Regions from separate parts of the Alteromonas sp. Mac1 genome, predicted to be linked through region 1. Evidence: predicted binding sites of a transcription regulator. Region 1 holds the regulator's gene; each other region holds the start of a gene.
The links. Region 1 encodes FNR, which switches genes on or off when oxygen is low (the NO sensors DNR and NnrR bind a similar motif). Its sites were predicted from a motif close to TTGATCTAGATCAA; they were not measured.
Positions count from the first base shown of each region.

Region 2: the regulator FNR is predicted to act here: its motif matches at 1,534-1,547, upstream of AV939_RS19180 (high-potential iron-sulfur protein).
Region 3: the regulator FNR is predicted to act here: its motif matches at 1,522-1,535, upstream of ccoG (cytochrome c oxidase accessory protein CcoG).

Region 1 covers NZ_CP013932.1:1,337,480-1,340,764, forward strand. The annotation lists gene AV939_RS05500 (heavy metal translocating P-type ATPase) at 1-537, shown strand, start outside; gene ccoS (cbb3-type cytochrome oxidase assembly protein CcoS) at 539-754, shown strand; gene AV939_RS05510 (sulfite exporter TauE/SafE family protein) at 741-1,400, shown strand; gene fnr (fumarate/nitrate reduction transcriptional regulator Fnr) at 1,450-2,190, shown strand; gene uspE (universal stress protein UspE) at 2,288-3,211, shown strand.
Region 2 covers NZ_CP013932.1:4,524,251-4,527,535, forward strand. The annotation lists gene AV939_RS19165 (exonuclease domain-containing protein) at 1-353, opposite strand, end outside; gene AV939_RS19170 (CPXCG motif-containing cysteine-rich protein) at 556-747, shown strand; gene AV939_RS19175 (flavin reductase family protein) at 740-1,438, shown strand; gene AV939_RS19180 (high-potential iron-sulfur protein) at 1,695-1,988, shown strand; gene AV939_RS19185 (amidase) at 2,079-3,285, opposite strand, start outside.
Region 3 covers NZ_CP013932.1:875,361-878,645, reverse strand. The annotation lists gene AV939_RS03685 (acyl-CoA dehydrogenase family protein) at 1-27, shown strand, start outside; gene AV939_RS03680 (DUF3016 domain-containing protein) at 116-649, opposite strand; gene AV939_RS03675 (hypothetical protein) at 917-1,282, opposite strand; gene ccoG (cytochrome c oxidase accessory protein CcoG) at 1,603-3,036, shown strand; gene AV939_RS03665 (serine/threonine protein kinase) at 3,033-3,285, shown strand, end outside.

The DNA.
Region 1 (3,285 bases):
GCGTTCTGCGTAAATGATAGTTTGCGTCAAGATGCCTTAGCCACGCTCACCGCATTGGATGAACATCAACTCGTGGTACTAAGTGGCGATACTCAGACAAACGTTGATACACTTACTGCAGGCTTACCGATTAACATAGCAAAAGGTGGCTTGTCGCCAGAGCAAAAGTATTCTCAAGTGCATACTTTGCAAAAGCAAGGTCGCAAAGTCATGATGATGGGCGACGGTATAAATGATGCCCCTGTTCTTGCTAGCGCTGATGTGGCAGTTGCCGTAGGAAATGCCACCGATGTAGCGAAAACAGCTGCCGATGTTATTTTGCTAGGAGACAGCCTGCTGTCGGTACCCACCTTATTTTCAGTGGCCCAACAAGCAAAGCGTAAAATTCAGCAAAACATCGCATGGTCGGTAGGTTACAATATTATTATTCTCCCCTTTGCGGTATCGGGGTTACTCTCTCCCTGGATGGCCGTGGTTGGCATGTCGCTCAGTAGTATTATTGTGGTCACCAATTCAACTAGGTTATTAAGTAAATAATATGAGCATCATTTACGTATTAATTCCCATCGCTATCATCATTGTTGCGTTGGCGCTGGTTATCTTTTTCTGGGCAGTGAAAACTAACCAGTTTGAAGATCTCGACCGACAGGGCTATAGCATTTTGTTTGATGATGATTTGTCAGGTGATGAAAAGAAACTAGCCGAGCAACGTAAGCAGTTGCAACAACGCAAAGAAACTGATGACAGAGATTAATATATTCTCTGCCTTTTTCATTGGTATTGCGGGCGGTGTGCATTGCGTAGGCATGTGCGGCGGCATTGTTGCTGCACTTCGTACAGTAACACCAAGTAATGAAGCCGCTTTGCCTTACACTCTTGCTTATAATTTTGGTCGTATAATCAGCTACACCCTAGCCGGCGCTATTACAGGCGCTGTTGGCCAAATGGCCACCGAATTTGTACCTATTGCTAAACCTGTTTTGTCTTTGATTAGTGGCATTATGCTGCTGCTTTTAGCCTGTTACTTGGGTAAGTGGTGGCAGGGCTTAAATTACATTGAAGCAATGGGACGCGGATTATTTAAAGCCATTCAGCCCCTATCTAAACGCTTTCTTCCGTTCAAAAGTCCAGCCTATGCGCTGCCTTACGGTTTTATATGGGGCTGGCTTCCCTGCGGATTAGTTTATTCAACACTGACATGGTCGTTAGCTTCAGGTTCGGCCGTTGATGGCGCAGCTATTATGCTATTTTTTGGATTAGGTACCCTGCCCACCTTGCTAGCAGCAAGCGCAGGTAGTCAGTACCTTATAGCCGGTTTTAGGCACCCCGTGGTAAGGCAATGCTTTTCAGGAATATTGGCTATTTACGCGCTCTTTTTAATTTATGCAGCAATTTCATAAACAAAAGAGTAAGATTATAGTAAGTCGACACTATTTATAGTTTTAACCTATGAGCAAAGGAAGCCAATTCTCAATTCATTGTCAAAATTGCAGTTTCAGCCATTTGTGTTTGCCCGTTGCGCTAAACAAGACTGAAATTGAATCTTTAGATGATATTATTGAGCGAAAGAAACCTCTCCACAAGAGCGACTTACTGGTAAAGTCAGGAGATACATTTAACTCTCTTTACGCAGTCCGCACAGGCTCTTTTAAGTCTTTCGTCACCAATTCAGATGGTGAAGAGCAGATTACAGGTTTTCACTTTCCTGGCGATATTATCGGCTTTGACGCCTTACGGGAAAACAAGCATCAAAGTTATGCTCAGGCATTAGAAACTGCGATGGTGTGCGAATTGCCCTACGAAACGTTAGATGAGATGTCAGTTCAATTCCCCAAGTTAAGACATCAAATAATGAGTTTTATGAGTGCAGAAATTAAACAAGATCATGATCTCATGATGTTGCTTAACAAGCGCTCAGCAGAAGAACGTTTATTGTATTTCCTCTCACAGCTTTCTCAACGTTTCGAAGAGCGTGGATTTTCAAACAAAGAATTTCACCTTACGATGACGCGAAATGAAATTGGAAACTACCTTGGTTTAACTATTGAAACCATTAGCCGCCTACTAAGCCGTTTTCAAAAAGAAAATATTATTCAGGTGGACGGTAAACTCATTACTATTTTAGATTTTGATGAGATGTCGCAACGTTTAACGTCTGTGGTTGCACCTAATATTGCCTGTAATAGCTAATCTTTAAAGCTTTTGATCTAAAACAAGTTACGTAATAGCAAATAGGTATTACACTTAAATTGTAGCAACCAAAATTCTAAAAATGTTTGGAGGGGTTATGATTAAGTATGAACGTATTTTAGCGGTCATTGAAGCCGATAGTGATACTCAACCTGCGCTTAGCCGTGCATACGAACTTGCCAAAAAGACAGGGGCTTCTGTCACCGCTATGCTGGTGGTTTACGATTTATCTTATGATATGACTACCATGCTCAGCCCTGATGATCGCGAAGCAATGCGCGATGCGGTTACCAAAGAACATGCGGGTTGGTTACGTAAAACCCTTAGTGATTTAGGGTTTGAAAAAACCGATATTGTTGTTGAATGGAACAACCGCGCCTTTGAAGCTGTGGTGCATTACGTAATAGATAACAATATAGACTTGGTTGTTAAAGCAACCAAACGCCATGACGATTTAGCTTCTGTTATTTTCACTCCAACAGACTGGCACCTACTTAGAAAATGCCCCTCCCCCGTATTATTAGTTAAAGATCATGAATGGCCTGACAATGGTGAAATTATTGCCGCGGTAAATGTAGGTAGTGAAGATGACGAACATGCGCTACTTAACGACAAAATCACCGTTATTGCTAACGATTATGCCGCGTTACTCAGTGGCAACGTAAATCTGGTAAATAGCTACCCTGCTACACCGCTTAATATCGCTATTGAAGTTCCTGAGTTCGACCCTGATTCGTACAACAACGCCGTAAAGCACCATCACGAACTTGAGATGAACAAACACAGCGAAAAGTATGCTATTGATAGCGAGCGCTGTTACGTGAAAGAAGGTCTGCCTGAAAAAGTCATTCCAAGAATAGCCAAAGATATAGATGCAGAACTCGTGATAATAGGTACGGTTGGCCGAGTAGGTATTTCTGCAGCCCTTATAGGTAACACTGCTGAACATGTTATAGATGAACTGGTGTGTGATGTACTGGCAATAAAACCAGACGGTTTTATTTCGCCCCTTTCACGCTAGTTCTAACACGTTCGAACACAGCCTGTTGGCGCGGTTTGCTAGCGCAGCTTTATAGCCTTAACCACTATCGGGTT
Region 2 (3,285 bases), 1.5 Mb from region 1:
GTAGCGCCATATTCACTTAGCAGTTTTAGAATAGCGTCTTTGGTGAGAACCCCTGCAATATCTTGCAATGAAGCATGCTGCAAGTCGCCAAACCAGTTGGCATCCACCAACTCATCAATTTGATACTGAGGATTGGCTATTTCGGCGTAGCTAAATTGCGACCTATCAATAACCGCATACTTGCGATTGGCCGCACGCACGATGATGCATTGCTTATCAGCATCTAACTGGTTAAAGCTTTCTATAAAATCACGCGCATTATCGCTTAACAACGCAGCATTCGCCCCTTTAAAGAACGCTAAGAATTCAAAAAAGTGGGCTAAGTAATATCGTGGTGGCAAATCTTTTCGCATTATAAAACCAAACTATTGCATACTTAATTAGTGTATATTTATACAGCCCTATTGTTCAACCTTTTCCCTTTTTATTTCATGCGTGGGGGCACGGGCTTTTGCGTAGTGGCTTGGTAAGTCACAATGCTTAAGTTGGCAGTCAATCCAGTTTTCTACTTTACTCGTAATAACTATCACAACTTAATTCACCTACGAGGAAATCATGAGCTTAACGAGATCGATGGAATTCTCTTGCCCATATTGCATGGCAGCCAATGATGTAGAAATTGACGAGGTTAATGATGTTGATCAGGTGCAGGTACTTGATTGCCAAGTATGTTGCCAACCTATTGAACTTGGCGTCTATCAACAAGGCGAAGACTTAAATATTATTGCGGAGCAGGAAAATGCCTGATAGCGGTACCCACTTTTCGTTGCAAGACATCAATGCACTGCCACAACGATATCGCGCCAACTTTATAAATAGCTTATCAGGTTTTAAATCTTCCTCTTTGCTTGGTACTACCGATGGCCGAGTCAACAACTTAGCGATTATTAGCTCTGTGGTTCATGTGGGAGCTAACCCACCATTGCTGGGCATTATTATGCGTCCGCATACTGTACAGAGAGATTCTCTGTCTAATATTAAGCAGCAAGGTATGTTCACGTTGAATCATGTCCACACGAGCTGGACTGACAAAGCACATCAAACCTCTGCGCGGTACGATAATGGTGTGAGCGAGTTTGAAGAGGTTGGGCTAACGCCCTGGTTTAGTGACACATTCAGCGCGCCTTACGTTAAAGAAAGCGCAGTAAAGATGGGGTTGAAAGTAGAACAGCATTTTACACTGTGTAATCAAACCGAAATGATTATAGGTGAAATTCAAGAGGTCTTTATTACTGACCGAAGCAATGCCCCGAGTGCTGACTCTGAAAATACCAATCCAAAAAATGCTATCGCCGAAGATGGTTATGTTGATATTGAATCATTGCAAACCTCGTGCATTTCGGGGCTAGACACTTATCATAGTACGCATAAGATAGCCCAATATGCTTATGCTAAACCCAACGAGCCTTTAACAAAGGCGAGCATAACTAAAAAATAATTCATGTTTAGCAACTGGCGCATAGATTAACAGTACGTATATGCCATATAACATTGATTTTGTTAGCTGTTCAGGCGTTGTTCAGGTGGCAACAGTTAATCTATATCAACAAATCTTTATTGCTTTGTGTTAGATCCAAACGCCACGGGTTATAGTATAATTAGAATATTCAAAACCTGCCTTGCGGCAGGTTTTTGCGTTTTAGGCGCTGAGTAAAAAAGAATCATTATCGTTATTATCTCAATTGGAGAGAATTATGAAGTCTGTAAACCGTCGTGACTTTCTGAAATTGTCAGGTACATCTTTGATAGGCCTAACGTTAGGAAGCGTTGCGTTACGTGCTAATGCGCAAGAACAATTACAAACAGATGATCCAAGCGCAAAAGCATTAAACTACACTGCGGCGTCTACTGTGGACGGTGCTAAATGTAATAACTGCATGTACATTCAAGGTGCCGACGGCGAACAACACCGCCCTTGTGCCATATTCCCTAACAAATTGGTCAACGCCAATGGTTGGTGTAGTGCGTGGGTTAAACGCCCAGGCTAATAACGTGAATTATTGAAAAAGCCCCGGTCTCGCTCATGTGTGAAGCGACACCGAGGCTTTTTTGCCATTAAATTAAGCTATTTAAACTAACTACAACCCTTCCACAGCCTCTAACAACTCGGGGTTATGTAAGCGGCTTGGTAATAAACCAGGCTTTATATATGCCCCATGCTTCGCTTGAAATATACTGCCAATGCGTAACACTTTTTCGTCGTCCCATTGCTTGCCAATAAAGCTGATCCCCACCGGAAGATTTTTAACCTCACCCGCTGGCACAGTAAGGTGCGGATAACCTGCAATAGCCGCCAAATACCCAATACCAATGAAGCCCATTGGGGAGTGATCGCCATACACGCCATCAATCAGAAAAGCGGGGCTATTTGAAGGTGCAACGAGCACATCTACCTTATGCTCTGCCATTAAGGCATCAATACCATTCTGTCTAGCGGTTTTCCTCACTAGCGCTAGGGCTGAGGTGTATTTTTGGCTTTTGGTATCGTCGGTGTTCACGGCTTTTTCGAATATATCTTGATTAAATAGCGCGAGCTCTCGAGTGATTGCTTGATTGTAAGTGATAAGCTCCGACAAGCTGCGAACGGGAATATCAGCGGGGCTACTTTCAAGGTATTCGTTTAACGTGTAATGAAACTCGCTGAGTAACACTTGATAAGAGTCTGCCCAAAAGCTTTCAGGTTGTTTGAAATCGCTAATTTCCACCAGTTCAGCACCTGCGGCGGTTAAGCTACTTAAGGCTTTTTCATAAGTAGAAAGCACATGAGGGTTATCACCTTGACGATATCGCACAACGCCAACGCGCACGCCTTTCAAATCGGTTGCTAACATACTTTGCTGCGGCGCACTAAGCATATGCGTGGTTGCGTCTTTCGTTGCGCTGTCTTTGGGATCTACACCTGCCATCACTGAAGCCATTAACCATGCATCGTTAACGTTTGCGGTCATGGGCCCTGCGGTATCTTGGGTATACGAGATAGGTACAATGTGCGTACGCGACAATAGCCCAACGGTGGGTTTAAAACCTACAATACCGTTCATTGAAGAAGGGCAAATAATAGAACCGTTGGTTTCAGTGCCCACCGCTAAAGATGCTAAACGCAATGCCATAGCAGCACCAGAGCCAGAAGAAGACCCGCACGCACTACGAGATAACATATGCGGGTTTCGGGTTAGCCCGCCTACGGCGCTCCAACCACTAATAGAAGATTCAGACCGAAAATTAGCCCATTCAGATAGATTAGTTTTGCCTAACACAATGGCGCCCGCAGCTTTTAGGCGAGCC
Region 3 (3,285 bases), 460 kb from region 1:
TCCGGCAGTGAGTTTGATTACATTTAATCAAGCAAGTTAAACTAAAAAACCGCCTGTATAGGCGGTTTTCTTATTCATATTGATACAATACATAACAGCTGGTAGCTAAACGTAACTACTTATTAGCAACCAGACTTTCTGCAAACGTATCGTTAAACCAATCTTCAATCATGTTCTTTTCGTAAACCAGATTATCGCTGGGTAACCTACGATTAACGGTATTCATGAACATCATATCTTTAATCTTAACCTCTTCGCTTTTAAGCACTGTGCTGTCACCGCCTGTAAGTACATATGAGAATGACATTCTAGGAATGTCTATTTCTTTAATGATCCTGACATCGGTAGCAGACTGCCCCATACCAACAAAAGATGCAGGCCAAACCTGACCGGCTAAATCTAAATCAGTGACGGTAATTGATAGCTTCTGATCTTCGGGAAGTTTTTCTGCGAGTTCAGTAAAAAACTCATCGAGCTCTTTAAAAGTGCGTTCTCTAAAGCGAGTTCGAGATTCATTCGATGGCTTAACATCTCGGTAAGACTTTGGTTCTTCCCAGGTTACTTCTACCTGTGCTGCTTGCAATACACCAGATAAACCCACGCTGGCGAGCAAGAGCGCAGATAAACTCGTTAACTTAGCTATTTTCATGTAACCCCCTACCTCATTTCTAAAAACCCGGTATTAGTCAGCGACAAAAAACTGAGTAAGCGGGTAACGGCGCTTAGTGAAGCATGGCTTCAACTTATAGCAATGTTACTACTTTTATCACAACTATATGCTCAATAATAGCACAGGTAGCTGAACGTAAAGTGAACGACTTTATCTATATACAGGGTAACAGTATGGAAAGATTAGTAGGCATAACGGAAGAAACAAAAGAAAAACTAAGATAAGAAACAGCAGCTTTAGCGCCAATTATTTATCGGGCTCCAGTAGCGTAGATTGCTCTATCATTGCGCACAACTGCTGGCGCTTGCCGCGGCTAAAATTAGGGTTTATATCGGTGGTTTCGCAATAAGCGATATGAAAGCGCATGACCGTTGAACGACTTGCCAGAATTCTTCGAAGGTAGTTTGCTTCGAATTCTTTTAAGGGCGCAAGCTGCGCCGCCGCCTGATCTCTCAACGCATCCAGCTCTCTTTGTTCAGGTAACTCAGAAATAGAAGTAAACCAACCTGAAACGGTACTTTGTATATCTGAAAAAAAGTACTGAACAAAAGGCGATCGTAGCACTATCACCAATAATACAATTTCAGCACAGATTACAAAGAAACGAAGCATTTAAAATTATTCCACTACTATACTTAATTCAAACAACGCAGCTATCGTTAGTTATTTTCAACAAAAATTTTCGTCAAAAAAATCAAAAGGATAATTACTTGTATAATTTTCATTCGGTATTAAAACTATTATCGCCATAGTAGTCAACTAGCATTAAGTAAAGATAGATTGATAAAATATAATTTCTGAACTTTCAGTATTGACTGAAAGATAAATAAAGATGATCATTAGCCCTATCATTGATCTATGTTAAACACGCTGAATTTTCAGCTGTTATAATGCGCCGCGCAATACAAGAAGTTGGCTAAGGTTTTGAAAAAATGAACGAACAAATTCCAGTTAAAAACGTTACTCCAGTTAAGGTGCACAAACCCGCATCAACCACTGAAGGGAAGCGATACGACTCGCGTAGTCGTATTTATGTTCGTGCGGTTAAAGGCCCTCTTGAAACATTCAGACGTTTTTTCGGTTTGTTTTTTCTCGCCATCTTCGCCGCTATTCCTTGGATAAGATTTAATGGCCAGCAGGCAGTGCTACTCGATATTGTAGAGCAGCGCTTTTCTATCTTTGGGTTAACGTTATGGCCGCAAGATTTAACCTTGCTTGCCTATATCTTCATCGTGGGCGCATTCGCGCTGTTTTTCGTGACGACCTTTGCAGGTAGGGTGTGGTGCGGCTTCATGTGCCCTCAAACTACTTGGGTATATATCTACACTTGGTTTGAAGAGAAGATAGAAGGCCCTAGAAATAAACGTATTAAGCTAGACGCACGAAACATGGATGCGGATAAGTTTATTCGCAAAACCCTCAAACATACGGCTTGGGTGGCGGTTGCCCTACTTACCGCACTCACCTTTGTGGGGTATTTCACCCCAATCGGCGCGCTCTTTATTGACTTTTTCACCTTTAATACAGGTTTCTGGGCGGCGTTTTCTGTGGTCTTTTTTGCAGTGTGTACATATGCCAATGCGGGTTACATGCGAGAAATTATGTGTACTCATATTTGTCCTTATGCCCGTTTCCAATCGGCCATGTTCGACAAAGACACCTTTACTGTCTCTTACGATGCTAAACGAGGCGAACAGCGAGGCCCTCGCCCTCGTAAACTTAGCCATGAACAGGTACACGAAAAAGGCTTAGGCGACTGTATTGACTGTAACCTCTGTGTGCAGGTTTGCCCCACCGGCATCGATATTCGAAACGGTTTGCAATATGAGTGCATTAACTGCGGTGCGTGTGTAGATGCCTGTAACGGTGTAATGGATAAAATGGGTTATCCCAAAGGGCTTATAAGCTTCACGTCGGAAGAAGAGCTGGCGGGGGGTAAAACACACATCGTGCGACCTAAGCTGATTGGCTACCTCATCGTGCTTATTGTCATGACAGGGTTATTGGTTGCTGATATTGTGACCCGGGTTCCCCTTGAAATTGATATTATTCGCGACCGTAACTCATTATATCGTGAAACAAATGAAGGGTTAATTGAGAACGTTTATACCGTTAAAGTATTGAACAAATCTCAGCAAACTCATACCTATACCATTTCGGTACAAGGGCTGCCTGAATACACCTTTATTGGCAACAAAGAAGTGACTGTGCAAGGTGGTGAGGTTTATAGCACACCGATTTCGGTTGCAACCGACCCGTATAATCTGGAAGATGTGGTAACAGACATTCAATTCACCGTTACCACTACCACCGATTCAGGTGAAAACGTTACGGTTAATGAGCCAACCAAATTCCTTTATCGATGAAAGACTTTTCGTTTTCTGGATTAGATCCAGACACTATATTAGATGCCCTGGAAACTCAGGGCATTTTTCTTCAAAGCGGCTTACTTGCTCTCAATAGTTATGAGAACCGGGTTTACCAATTTCAAGCCGATGATAACAAACGTTACGTGGTTAAGTTTTATCGCCCTGCCCGTTGGACAGACGCGCAAATCTTGGAAGAACATAGCTTTGCCCAAGAACTTGCCAATAGCGAAATTCCGGTTGTTGCGC